DNA from 3 places in the Xenorhabdus budapestensis genome. Region 1 is predicted to be linked to each of the others. Evidence: predicted binding sites of a transcription regulator. Region 1 holds the regulator's gene; each other region holds the start of a gene.
The links. The regulator Fur, encoded in region 1, represses iron uptake genes when iron is present. The targets are predictions, from matches to a motif close to ATAATAATGAGAACNACTATCAA.

Region 1 (4,721 bases):
CCAAACGTAAACATATTATTGATGCGGCTATCTCCTGTTTTATCGAGAAGGGATTTCATGCAACATCAACAGCAGAAATCTGCAAAGCAGCAGGTATGAGTCCCGGAAACCTGTTTCATTATTATCCAACCAAGAATGCCATTATTAAAGCGATTGCAGAAGAAGACAGCCACGACTATGACGAAATTTTGGCGGCCTGTCATGATGAAAATTCAATGATTGCCACAATAGAAAAATTGTTGGCAAAGCTGATACAGCTCTACAACGAACCCGGCTATGCACGCCTCAGTATTGAAATTATCGCTGAGGCCAGCCGGAATCCGGCTATTAATAAAATATTCATCGAGAATGAGAAAAAAGTCCGGGAACGTTTAACTCTATTACTCAATAAAGGCATTGAGAACGGGGAAATCGATAAAAAACTTAATGCTGAACAGACTGCTTCCTGGTTGATGATCGCCGTTGACGGCGCTATCGGAAAGCAAATCATGGGGTCTGATTTTGAGTGGCGAGGAAGCCTTGAAGCTTTTACTTATATTATACGAAAAGCCTTTATTCCATAACCCTTACAAACGCTTTCTGATTAAGGCAAATGCCTTAATCAGACCAACACTATTCACTTTTCTCCGTTTTATTTCTCTTTCATACCGTACTTGCTATACACCACTTTCCCTACATTATTAGGTCTGAATTATGACTGAACCCGACAATCCCTCTTATCAACCAACAATCTCCCCCATCAACCAGTAGCGACACGCGTCCAGCTAAGGTATCATTGCCCGCTATATTATTGGTACACGCCCTTTATCAATCGAATTTATGGCAAAAGAACAAACTGATCGCACCACACTGGATTTGTTCGCAGATGAACGCAGGCCAGGGCGACCTAAAACAAATCCGCTGTCCAGAGATGAACAGCTTAGGATCAATAAACGCAACCAGTTGCGCCGGGATAAAGTCAAAGGACTGCGTCGGGTGGAACTAAAACTCAATGAAGATGCTGTTGGTGCTCTCAACCATCTGGCAAAACAGCGCAATATCAGCCGCAGTGAATTAATTGAACAGATGTTGCTGGCTCAACTGGCAACAGATAATCACCTTGCCAATTAACGGCTTTAATTCAACAGAGTGAAGCGGTGTCACCACACAAATCTGACAGACTTGTCACTGATGTTTGGTCAAAATAACGTTTTTCATTTTAATAAAACTGATATTTTTCCTGCTGATTTCAGCGTGACGTGTATGGATTTAATACACTAATAGAACAAGAGGTTAATCTACTTTATGGCAATAATAGGTATATTCTTCGGCAGCGACACTGGCAACACAGAGAACATTGCCAAAATGATCCAAGAAAAACTGGGCGGTGCTGATGTTGCGGAAGTTCACGATATTGCCAAAAGCAGCAAGGAAGATCTTGACGCCTTCGATATCCTGCTGCTAGGCATTCCAACCTGGTACTACGGCGAAGCTCAATGTGACTGGGATGATTTCTTCCCGACTCTGGAAGAGATCAATTTTGAAGGAAAGTTAGTTGCCCTGTTCGGTTGTGGTGATCAGGAAGATTATGCAGAATACTTCTGTGACGCTATGGGCACCATCCGCGATATTATTGAACCTCGTGGTGCAATTATTGTCGGTCACTGGCCAACTGAAGGGTATCACTTTGAAGTATCTAAAGGTATGGCTGATGATAATCACTTCATTGGCCTTGCTATTGATGAAGATCGCCAACCAGAATTAACCGAAGAGCGTGTTGATGCTTGGGTACAGCAGATTAAGGCTGAAATGAGCCTGTCAGAAATCCTCGGCGCATAATAAAAGATCTCCTCTGTGTATGTAAGGAAACAAATGCCTTTTGCACGGGATAATTCTTGAAATATGTGTCATGATAGCGAAGTGGGCATGGTTTTCATTTTCAGTATCCATGCCTATAATCTACAGCATGAAGCTGAATCATGATTCTCTCACGATACCCCAAGTATCACAAGTTCACTAAACTCAAGTTACAGGACTAAATCCGCATGACCGACAACAATAAAGCATTAAAAAATGCTGGACTTAAAGTAACACTTCCTCGCCTGAAAATTCTGGAAGTGCTACAGGTCCCAGAATGCCATCATGTCAGTGCGGAAGATCTCTACAAAAAACTGATTGATATCGGTGAAGAGATTGGCCTCGCCACTGTCTATCGCGTGTTGAACCAGTTCGATGATGCCGGCATTGTCACTCGCCACAATTTTGAAGGCGGTAAATCGGTTTTTGAACTCACTCAGCAACATCACCATGACCATCTGATTTGTCTCGACTGCGGCAAAGTGATCGAGTTCAGCGATGAGTCCATTGAAGAACGTCAGAAGGATATTGCTGCACGTCATGGAATCAAGTTGTCAAATCATAGTCTCTATTTGTATGGTCACTGTACTACAGGTGATTGCCGTAAAGATAGTACGTTACATGATGAGAAAGCATGATAAGAAGGCACGATAAGAAGTGATACATACTGCTCACTTTTGATATCGGCTCTTGTCAAAAGAAGCTGCTGCCGATTAGCCAAAGCTAATCGGCAGGTTGCTTTTTTACAGGCGATTATTTTTGATATACATCTTCAATTCGGCTGAAACGCTTACCATCAGTGCTAACAGAACGGACTTTCACATTACCTTCGACATATGGTCTTTGTCTGTCATCATAAATTTCCCAGGTTTTTCCATCATTCAACGAATACTGAATTGCCAGCCCGGGCAAAGCAATGTTCGCTTCCAATGTCCCTGACACAATCCTTGCGCCCGGTATTGGTAATCGATATGCAACATGTGCCTTATCCAGTTTTGCCATTTCACGTTGCCCCATTAAATTGGCAAAACGACGCCAATCATTATTGAGTTTATCGATTTCAACATACCGTGTGACTCCGCCTTTATATTCCCTGCCCTGCTGGTAATTCTGTTCCCATCCAGCCTGATGCCATGCACGTTCCGCCAGCGACAGCAAACGCGGATAAATCATATATTCCATTTGCTCATCAGTACGCACCGTTTCGCTCCATGATAGCCCTGACAAGCCATACGCCCCCGGCCAACGTTTATTACTGGTGGTATTGAAATAGTTGCCATTGATATCCACCGAAGTCTCGGCATTTTGTGGCATATTATTTGGTGCAAAACTGAAGATTTTGGCTTCATCATTAAAACGAGACGCCCAATAATAGCCCCGCTCCTTCGGATTAACTTCGTACGGCATATCCAGATAAACATAATCAGGGCTGGAAACAACGACACGATAGCCCTTGTTTGCCCAGTCATTAACGGAATCGTAACCTCCCCAATACAGCGTATCCCAAAAGTTCACCGTAACGTACTGAGTAGCAAAGTCTTTCACCGATTTCGCATGTTTCAGACCATCCTGCCATGACTGCATCGCCTCAATACCATGAGCATTGACAATCTTACTAACTTCAATCGCGAAATAACTGGCCAGCTCATCAACATCTTTGATGGTGCCATTCGCAATCATTTTTTGACAAACCTGAGATTTTGCCCATGGTTTGTCCTCAATTTTTTTATTTATGATCCCTTTACCCGGTTCAATTGGACCATCTTTGTCCTGATAACCCGACCCCAAACGAATATTTTTCGCTTCATCACCGCCAAAATGCCATGTTCTCAGTGATGTTCCGGCTTCTTTGTGCATAGCAACGATTTCACTGATGACTTTGTCAACAAAACGTTTGGAAGAATCCATGCACGGGTTCAAATAGCTATGGCGATCGTAAAACTGTACAGATGTCGTATTTGAGGTATCCGTCGGGTCGAGCAAACGGTACTCATTGGCTTCCTGTACCTTTCCTTCTGCCACCAATTTTTTATAGCGGGCTTCCATAGACACTACCGCTGCACGGGAATGGGCCGGAATATCAATTTCCGGGATCACCTCTATCTGACGAGCCTTAGCATATTTCAAGATATCAATGTAATCCTGACGGCTAAAATAGCCACTGCCCATATTATTACTTGCTGGCCCTGAGCCTAATTGTGGTAACAAACATTGCGTCTCAGTTAAATCATGGCAACGTTTGCTGCCGATTTCTGTTAATTCCGGTAAACCAGGAATTTCCAGACGCCAGCCTTCATCATCACTCAAATGGAAATGGAATTTATTCAGTTTATAAGCCGCCATTTGATCGAGCAGACGCAAGACAGCTTCTTTACTATGGAAATTCCGTCCGACATCAAGAAACATACCTCGATATTCAAATTTGGGGGCATCTTTTGCTGTTAATGTGGCTATTTTCGGTACACCATTGGCCGGAAGCAGGGAAAACAGTGATTGCAGGCCATAAAATACACCGGATTCATCAAAAGCAACAATTTGTGCTCCCTTAGTAGTGATATTCAGGGAATAAGCCCCTTTAACCCGCCAATCACCGGTAAATTTGTTAGCATTAATCTGAGTCGCAATCCGATAACCGCTATCGGTTAACTTAATGTTATAGTCAGCAAAACGCTCTCGAATAATCCGAATTGAAGCGTCACTCAATCCTCCCAGTTCTAACCTCACTCCATGAGATAAGTTGACATCCTGTGAATGAATGGACAATTTTCTGGGCGTCGGGATAATTTGCCCACGCAGTTTATCCTCATCAATTAATGACACCTGGCTGTTTTTCTCAAAACGGCTTTCGGGTGTCATCAGGATATTGTTATCCGCTGTAGTTCGTT
Region 2 (4,721 bases), 1.4 Mb from region 1:
GAACGCTTCTTTGCTAATGTTCAGAAACAGTATCCTGACGTCACTGCGCAAAAAGTCGTGGTCAGCGAAGCGGGCGCATCTGTTTACTCCGCTTCAGAGCTAGCCGCGCAAGAATTCCCTAATTTAGATGTTTCGCTGCGTGGTGCTGTCTCCATCGCCCGCCGTTTGCAAGATCCCCTGGCAGAACTGGTGAAAATCGATCCTAAATCCATTGGTGTCGGTCAGTATCAGCACGATGTCAGCCAAACCCTACTTGCCAAAAAACTGGATACAGTCGTTGAGGACTGTGTAAACAGTGTTGGTGTCGATCTGAATACTGCATCAGTTTCCTTACTGACCCGTGTCGCCGGCCTGACTCACTCTGTCGCCCAGAATATCGTGAATTGGCGTGATGAGAATGGTCGTTTCAACAACCGTGGAGAATTGTTGAAAGTTCAACGCCTTGGGCCAAAATCCTTCCTGCAATGTGCGGGCTTCCTGCGTATTAATCAGGGCGATAACCCGCTGGATGCTTCCACCGTTCACCCTGAAGCCTATCCGGTCGTTGAAAAAATTCTGACAATAACAGAACAGACTTTGCCGGAACTGATGGGCAACCCAGCCGCTCTGCGCAGTTTGAAGGCTCAGGATTTCACAACTGAAAAATTCGGTATTCCGACAGTAACCGATATCCTGAAAGAGTTGGAAAAACCCGGTCGTGATCCACGCCCTGAGTTCAAAACAGCCACTTTCGCCGACGGTGTTGAAACAATGAATGACCTGCAAGCAGGTATGATTCTGGAAGGCACTGTCACCAATGTCACCAACTTCGGTGCTTTCGTTGACATTGGCGTGCATCAGGATGGATTAGTGCACATTTCTTCCCTATCCGATCGCTTTGTGGAAGATCCACACACCATCGTGAAAACAGGTGATATCGTGAAAGTCAAAGTGATGGATGTTGACCTGAACCGTAAACGTATTGCACTAACGATGCGCCTTGATGAACAACCAGGTGAAGCACCAGCTCGCCGTGGCAACACTCAGGAAGGCAATCGCCATGAACATAACAGCAATGAACGCAGCAAAAATGGCAAAGGTCGCCATAACTTCCGTTCATCAAACTCTGCACCATTGACCAACAATATCATGAGTGATGCATTGGCCGCCGCCTTTGATAAAAAACGTTAATTTCTTTCTATAAATCATTTCCTGAACTGGCCCGAAAGGGTCAGTTTATTCTGGTAGATAAGACGAATTTTAATTAATGTAATCTTATTTCTATTTCTGAAAATATTTCTCAATCATATACATAAAAAAACATAACCTTCGTTATGATGATTTTTTTATTGGTAATGTAATAAATTTAAATAAGTGATAACGGCTGACGTCCCTCATTAATAACTCGTATAATTCATCCCGCAATATATTTAATAATAAATATATTTCATAATAACACATACCATAATAATGGTAATTTATTTAATAAAATTAAAAACATAGCAAAAATTTAAATTGTTAAGGAATAATTTATGAATAAATATGTCCAAAGCAGTTTTGACTTACTCAGCAATATAAGATTTTTCAACCTTGCCACTAACGATCCAGACGCAGAATCAGTTTGGTCATCAACGCTCTTTTATATTCCTAAATACAATCCATTAAGTTTAATTTGGTACTCAAAACAAGATACCCGACACTCTCAGGAGCTGTGCATGAACCCTTGTGTCAGCGGTACAATATACAGCAGCATCACCATGCCGGACTCAACGCTGATACTCGCAGGCTCTCAATTTATTGGCCATGCTTATCAAGTCCCCGACGACGAATTACAAGAAACATATGACTACTTCTTCCTGAAAACTTATCCAGATGAGAATATCAGAAAGAAAAAATCCCGCCCTATCACTGATTATTATGGTAATGCGATACGCCGTTTCTACGAATTGAAAATTGAAGCATGGTGGGTATATGACTCAACACTTTGGAGTGACCACCAGGATGATGCCCGTGTTCCGGTGCCATTAAGTGACCTGCTTCATCCACCAAAAAATTAATGAATAAAACAAAATACATTTAAAAAATTCATATAAAAAATAAATATCAACAAGCTCCATTTCTTATTGGAGCTTGTTATTAGCTCCCCTTATACATTCTTTACATAACTTTAATTTCAATAAAATCACCATTAATCTGATTAATATCAATTTATTCCATCATCATTCGTGATAGACACATAGTATTGGTATTGCATATTATTCTCATTAGTACTTTAATTCAAAATAATTAATGTACTTTTTTCTTGTGAATTTTACTTTATTGAGGATAATAATTCTCATAATCACTACCTTTCTAATTTTAACGGAGTGTTATATGTTATTGACTCCAAATCAAAGCTATAAAATTCTGGGATTCTTTCCGCAGATAAATCCAGCATACAGACAGAAGTTATTGTCTCTGGGAATGTTGCCCGGCTCCACATTTCAGGTCATCCGGGTAGCCCCCTTGGGCGATCCTATTCAAATAGAAACACGCAGAGTTAATCTTATCCTCCGTAAAAAAGACTTAGCATTCCTCACATTAGCAGTAAATCCAGCAGAATGAAGTCTAAGTTCAGTCCAGGCTGAATGTAATGACGTGCAATATTCCTGAGCAGTAAAAAAATATGATGAAGCAATTAACTATAGGTTTGATCGGTAATCCCAACTCTGGGAAAACCACTTTATTTAACCAACTTACAGGCTCCCGACAACGAGTCGGCAACTGGTCTGGGGTTACGGTTGAACGTAAGACCGGGCATTTTTCCACCCAAAACCATCAAATAGACCTTGTAGACCTTCCCGGTACTTATTCTCTTACTACCATTTCTGAACAAACTTCGATTGACGAACAAATTGCCTGCCACTATATACTGAGTAGTGAAGCCGATATGTTTATCAACGTCGTTGATGCTTCGAATCTGGAACGCAATCTCTATCTTTCGCTGCAACTTATCGAGCTTGGTATTCCCTGTATTGTTGCCCTGAATATGTTGGACATCGCCAAAAGCCAACATATCAACATTGATATCGCGACACTGAAACAGCACCTTGGCTGTCCGGTAATTCCGCTCATTTCTACCCGTTCTACAGGGATAGAAGCTCTGAAAGATGCTATTGACCAATATCAACAAACTCTTCGGCCAGTGTTGGTTGATTACCCTAAAACTTTATGGCAGGAAGTCGATCTCCTTGTCGGCCAGATCTCAGAGAAATTCAATCCACAACAACGTCGTTGGCTCAGCTTACAGGTACTGGAAGGAGATATTTACAGTTTTGCACGTTCGGGGCTGACTCAGGAGCAACTGACTGAAAGTAAAACTCGCCTGCAACAACAACAAATTGAAGAGCCGGAGCTTATTATTGCTGATGCCCGCTATCAAACGATTAACGCACTGTGTATGGCAGTCACTGATATCCACTCCGCAATTCCCAATAAACTGACTCAGACGATGGATAGAATTATCCTCAATCGCTGGCTGGGTGTACCTATCTTTCTGTTTGTCATGTACCTCATGTTCGTACTGGCGATTAATATTGGTGGTGCCTTACAACCCATCTTTGATGGTGCTTCTTCCACTATTTTTATCGATGGTATGCAATGGCTCGGCCATACACTCCACTTCCCCGGCTGGCTGACGATTTTCCTTGCGCAGGGCATCGGTGGTGGTATCAATACCATGCTGCCATTGGTTCCGCAGATCGGCATGATGTACCTGTTTCTTTCTTTCCTTGAAGACTCTGGCTATATGGCTCGGGCAGCATTTGTGATGGACAGATTGATGCAGTCCTTGGGATTGCCGGGTAAATCCTTCGTTCCATTGATTGTCGGCTTTGGTTGTAACGTCCCTGCCGTGATGGGTTCCAGAACGCTGGATGCGCCACGCGAAAGACTGATTACTATCATGATGGCACCATTTATGTCCTGTGGTGCTCGGTTGGCTATTTTCGCCGTCTTCGCCGCAGCCTTCTTTAATAAACATGGCGCAAGTATCGTCTTTTCTCTGTATATCCTCGGTATTGTCGTTGCTATCCTGACAGGCTTGCTGCTTAAATTCACCATAATGCGTGGCGAAGCATCACCTTTTGTCATGGAGCTGCCGGTATACCATGTTCCCCATGCCAAGACCCTGCTAATCCAGACCTGGCAACGTCTGAAAGGATTTGTGATCCGTGCGGGTAAAGTGATTGTCGCCGCCAGTATGCTTATCGGCGCTCTCAATAGTTTTTCTTTCTCTGGCAAGACCGTAGACAATATCAACGAATCTGCTCTGGCATCAGTCAGTAAAGTCATCACTCCGATCCTTCAGCCTATCGGTGTACATGCTGATAACTGGCAGGCAACCGTCGGCCTGATCACGGGAGCAATGGCAAAAGAGGTCGTTGTCGGTACACTGAATACGCTTTATACCGCTGAAAATATCACTAAACAGCCATTCAATCCGGATGAATTCAATTTACTGGATGAACTGAAAGGTTCAGTGACAGAAACATGGGATAGTCTGAAAGAGGCATTGACTCTCAGCGCTCTGTCTAACCCTATTGAGGCCAGCAAAGGCGATGGCGATATGGACAGTAGCTCTATGGGAGTGATGAGCGTTAAATTTGGTTCAACTATCGCAGCCTATAGTTACCTGATTTTTGTTCTGTTATACGTTCCCTGCGTTTCTGTCATGGGAGCTATTGCCCGTGAGACCAGCCGTG
Region 3 (4,721 bases), 1.2 Mb from region 1:
CAAAATAATAGGTAGCAAGATTAGGAGAATAAGGTAACTGACGTTTTTGTAATGCAATCTTCATGGTGGAACCCGTATTGGCTGGGCAATAAAAAAATAACTGATTAAATTAATGTGCGGAGAGTACCATAGAATGGTATACCTGTTCACTGGTTGCCACACTGCAACTTAAAATTGATTGGGTATATAATCACAGCTTGTCGCTAATTATTGTTGTATATTTGAGGTTAAAGGTATGTTTTCAGGTATGCCAGCGTTGTCCCATGAAGAGCAGCAGGTCGCAGTAGAGAGGATCCATCAACTTATTTCTGAAGGGATGGGAAGTGGAGAAGCCATTGCTATTGTTGCTCAGGAGCTGCGGGAAAAGTATCAGGATAAAGAACAGACCCATGTTTTATTTGAGGATGATGTAAAATAGCAGCAACGCATTTTAAACAAAACTCACATAATTACTTTCTATTACATGTTAGTTTAACCCAACATTTAATCCATATGAATTGGATGGTAATAGGAGGTAAGTATGAAGACAAATCAATTTGCTCATCGTACTGGGTTATTGAGTGTAGCTGCTGCGTTTTTCCTTTCGTTTGCTGCGTCAGCCGCTGAAAATGATCATGTGGCTAAATTTGTTTCCTGTAAAAACCTGACTAAAGATCAAATCGCAGCACAAGTTAAGCGAGACTTTTTACAAAATCGACTTAATCATTGGGATAAAGACAGACAACAACTGGGCACAGGAAAAACCGTCGCATGGGTAAATGTCAATGATATTATTGATGATAAAGATGCGTTACAAGTTCCACTTATTGTTCGGGGTTCCAAAAAAGACAAAAGTTACAATGTCACAATTGATTGTCAAAAAGAGACTATCAGTTATAGTGAAGTTAAGTAAACAAATTGCCATGCCAGATTCAAATATATTCGGGATACTGAAAATGTATCCCGTTTTATTTAATGAGTGAGGGCTTTTTATGACGGAACCACGAAAACTTTATCCAGCTTATGACGCATATAAAACCGGATATCTGGATACTGGGGACGGACACCAAATTTACTGGGAGCTTTGCGGTAATCCTGAAGGTAAACCTGCGATATTTATCCACGGAGGGCCCGGAGGAGGAATAGCAAATTATCATCGGCAGTTATTCGATCCGGAGCATTATCATGTCATGTTATTTGATCAACGTGGCTGTGGCCGTTCCAAACCTCATGCAAGTCTTGAAAATAATACAACATGGCACCTGATTGATGATATTGAACGCTTACGTAAGCTGATGAGGGTTGATAAGTGGCTGGTTTTTGGTGGCTCATGGGGGTCAACTTTATCCCTGGCTTATGCGCAAAAACATCCGAGTTCTGTATCAGAATTGGTATTAAGGGGAATATTTTTACTCCGGCCTCAAGAGTTGCAATGGTATTATCAGGGAGGTGCTGCCCGGTTTTTTCCGGAAAAGTGGGGGCGTACACTTTCTCTTCTTTCTGAAGAAGAACGTACTGATATGATAAAGGCTTACAACAAACGTCTCACGAGTAATGACCCCGCAGTGCAGTTGGAAGCTGCCCGTTTATGGAGTATTTGGGAAGGGGAAACTGTCACACTATTACCTTCTGTGCATGCAGATTCATTCGCAGAAGAACAGTTTGCGTTGGCGTTTGCACGTATTGAAAACCATTATTTTATCAATAACGGTTTTATGGATGAGACACAGCAGTTATTAGATCATATTGACGTTATCAGGCATATTCCAGCAGTCATCATTCATGGGCGTTATGATATGGCATGCCAGTTACAGAATGCCTGGGATCTGGCGAAATCGTGGCCGGAGGCAGAATTTTATATTGTAGAAGGTGCAGGTCATTCTTTTGATGAACCGGGAATTTTGCATCAATTAATTGATGCAACTGATAAATTTATTGGGAAATAGGTAGGATAACCACTCGCTTATGCGGTGGTTACCTTTTTTATTCATATTTAACGGTTTTTGGGCTCATAAGGTAAGCGAGAAAAATATCTCGATTGTTGGCGATAGTAGTTCAATCGTTGTTGAAAATATTCCCGCAGGTGTTGTGGTTGGGTGTGTTCAACAGTGTCTGGAACGACAGGCATATTATAGCGCTCTTTAAATGCAACCCCTGATGCCGCCAGATCAACATTGACCTTATCCATCTCATCTTTAGATAACTTGGCTAAGTTATGCTCCATCATTTCCTCTCCAAAAGTACTATGTGTCTTCAGAAGATAAAATTAATTGAGTCTTCTTTATTTGGCAAGTCATTATTTGCATAATAAAACACCTCTTAAATATTAATAATATCAATTCTCATTTTGATTAAATATTTAATCAAATAAAATTGATTCTTATTTTCTTATATTTAATGAGATTTATTCTTTCTATAAAATAAAAATAATTCCTTAAATATCAATATATTATTTTTTTAAAATTTATCTTTGTTTTATTGGTTTTTAATAGGCATAATATGCAGCAATTAATAAAATGTTAGGAGGGTGGGCTAATGTTAAAACAAGAAATGATTACGAAATTAAATGAGCAATTAAATCTGGAGTTTTATTCTGCCAATTTGTACCTACAAATGAGTGCATGGTGTAGTGAGAAAGGTTACGAAGGTGCGGCTGCATTTCTGAAAACCCATTCAGGAGAAGAAATGCAACATATGCAGCGTTTATTTGATTATTTGGGCGATACAGGAGCAATGCCTGTACTGGGTGCTATTCAGGCTCCACCTGTTGAATTTAATTCTATTTCTGATGTGTTCAATCAAACCTATGAACACGAAAAACTGATCACAGAAGAGATCAATAAACTGGCTCACTTAGCGATGACAACCCAGGATTACTCTACTTTTAACTTCTTACAGTGGTATGTGGCTGAACAACACGAAGAAGAAAAATTATTCAAATCTATCTTAGATAAACTGGATATGGTGGGTGAGAGTGGTAAGTCTTTATTTTTACTGGATAAAGATTTGAAAGGATTATCGGTTCCAGCTCATGCTTAAGAGAGCACTAAAATAAATTAATCTGCATTATTTTTACCGTAATTCCTGTTTTTTGCTTATTTTTAAGCAGGAGTTACGGTTTTTTGTTTTATCTCCTATTTTTGTTTTTTGCGCAGTGTTTCACAGGTCAGGATTTTCACCACGGATTAAATTTATCGTTTGTTATAAAATCCCCTTTAAGCATAAAAATTCATCTGTATATTAAAGGGTTATTTATCATGTCTATTTTTAACATCCGTTCATTCTGGAGCAATCTGTCTGCTTTGGTTGTTCTGTTTGTCGGTATGTCCTGCCAACAGGCTTTAGCTCATGCTCACTTGAAAGATCAGACTCCGGCAGAAAATACAACGGTGGAAGCTGCACCACAAGCTATAACTCTGAGTTTCTCAGAGCGCATTGAACTTGGATTCAGCAAAGTAAAATTAATTGGCCCAGAAAAAAAAGAGATTAAAACAGGTAAGCTAGCACTTGATCCTGCGACTAAAACGAAACTAATCCTGCCTGTAGAGGATAAACTGGCAGCAGGGGAATATCGTGTTGACTGGAGTGTTCTTTCTGTCGACGGTCATAAGACGAAGGGTGTTTACAACTTTACTGTAAAATAATGATTTCACTTGAGGCGTTATACGTACTCTGCCGTTTCTTGCATTTTGTGGTAGTTATGCTGATGTTTGGGTTCAGCTTGTTTACTACCATACTTGCTTCAGGCCATTTTTTAGTTTTGATTAAAAAACGGTTGAGAGTCGGCCTGGCGATTAGCACGGTATTGGCTTTTATTACCTCAATGATCTGGTTTATTGTACAGGCAGGGTTGATGGGGGATGGCTGGCACGACGTTTATCAACTTGAAATATGGCAGGCAGTGTTAACAACTTCTTTTGGTAAAGTATGGCAATGGCAATTATTGGTTGCTGCACTTGCTGTTGGGGGAATATTCTTTTTACGTACTAATGTTGGAGATTCTAAAACAAAGAATTTCTTATTATTAGGCTGTTCTGTCGTTTTGCTTTCAAGTCATGCTTTCATTGGTCATGTCACTATGTATGAAGGGAAGCTTGGTTTGCTGCTTCAGGTAAATCAGATTGTTCATTTGCTTAGTGCAGGCTATTGGTTCGGAGGGCTATGGCCTTTTTTACTATGTCTGCAATTCTTGCGGCTAAAAGATATTTCCAAACCAAACTCAGCCTTTCACCAGATAGATAGCTGCAATATGGAGAATAGCTTGTATGATGAAAGTGTAGTTGCAATGAGGCGATTTTCTGACTATGGGCACGTAGCCGTTTTTTTGGTGATCGTTACAGGAATTGTAAGCAGTGCCATTTTAATTCCTGGTTGGCTAACTTTTGATGCTCCTGCTTCCGAATATCAATCAATGCTATGGCTGAAAATCATACTCGTTACAGCTATGGTTCTTTTGGCCTTAATCAATCGCTACATTCTGGTGCCCAAATTAAAGCAGAAAGGGCGTTATGAATTACTGATGATGAACAGTTGGTTGGAAATCATTCTTGGAACTGCTGCTCTATTGTGTGTTGCTATCTTTGCGACAGAGTCTCCTGTGTGACCCTTGAATAGTTGGTATGAGCTTAGATACGTCTATGGTTTTTAAGTTATGACCAATAAGGCTGCAATTTGTAAGACGATGGGTATATAAACAAGAAAAAGGGCGGTAGAATTCAGCTTGTATGTTTATCAGGAGGATG

Region 2: a site for Fur is predicted at 2,302-2,324, ahead of feoA (ferrous iron transporter A). Genes of this name have one in related genera too.
Region 3: a site for Fur is predicted at 2,303-2,325, ahead of ftnA (non-heme ferritin). Genes of this name have one in related genera too.

The regions. Positions count from the first base shown of each region.
Region 1 is NZ_CP072455.1:3,134,876-3,139,596, forward strand. It holds gene HGO23_RS13595 (TetR/AcrR family transcriptional regulator) at 1-563, shown strand, start outside; gene ybfE (LexA regulated protein) at 820-1,110, shown strand; gene fldA (flavodoxin FldA) at 1,285-1,818, shown strand; gene fur (ferric iron uptake transcriptional regulator) at 2,025-2,474, shown strand; gene HGO23_RS13615 (beta-N-acetylhexosaminidase) at 2,590-4,721, opposite strand, start outside.
Region 2 is NZ_CP072455.1:192,975-197,695, reverse strand. It holds gene HGO23_RS00785 (Tex family protein) at 1-1,170, shown strand, start outside; gene HGO23_RS00780 (hypothetical protein) at 1,512-2,036, shown strand; gene feoA (ferrous iron transporter A) at 2,353-2,583, shown strand; gene feoB (Fe(2+) transporter permease subunit FeoB) at 2,648-4,721, shown strand, end outside.
Region 3 is NZ_CP072455.1:1,943,331-1,948,051, forward strand. It holds gene pabB (aminodeoxychorismate synthase component 1) at 1-64, opposite strand, end outside; gene HGO23_RS08830 (YoaH family protein) at 236-418, shown strand; gene yebF (protein YebF) at 521-892, shown strand; gene pip (prolyl aminopeptidase) at 972-1,925, shown strand; gene HGO23_RS08845 (DNA polymerase III subunit theta) at 1,973-2,203, opposite strand; gene ftnA (non-heme ferritin) at 2,515-3,018, shown strand; gene yobA (CopC domain-containing protein YobA) at 3,237-3,623, shown strand; gene copD (copper homeostasis membrane protein CopD) at 3,623-4,582, shown strand.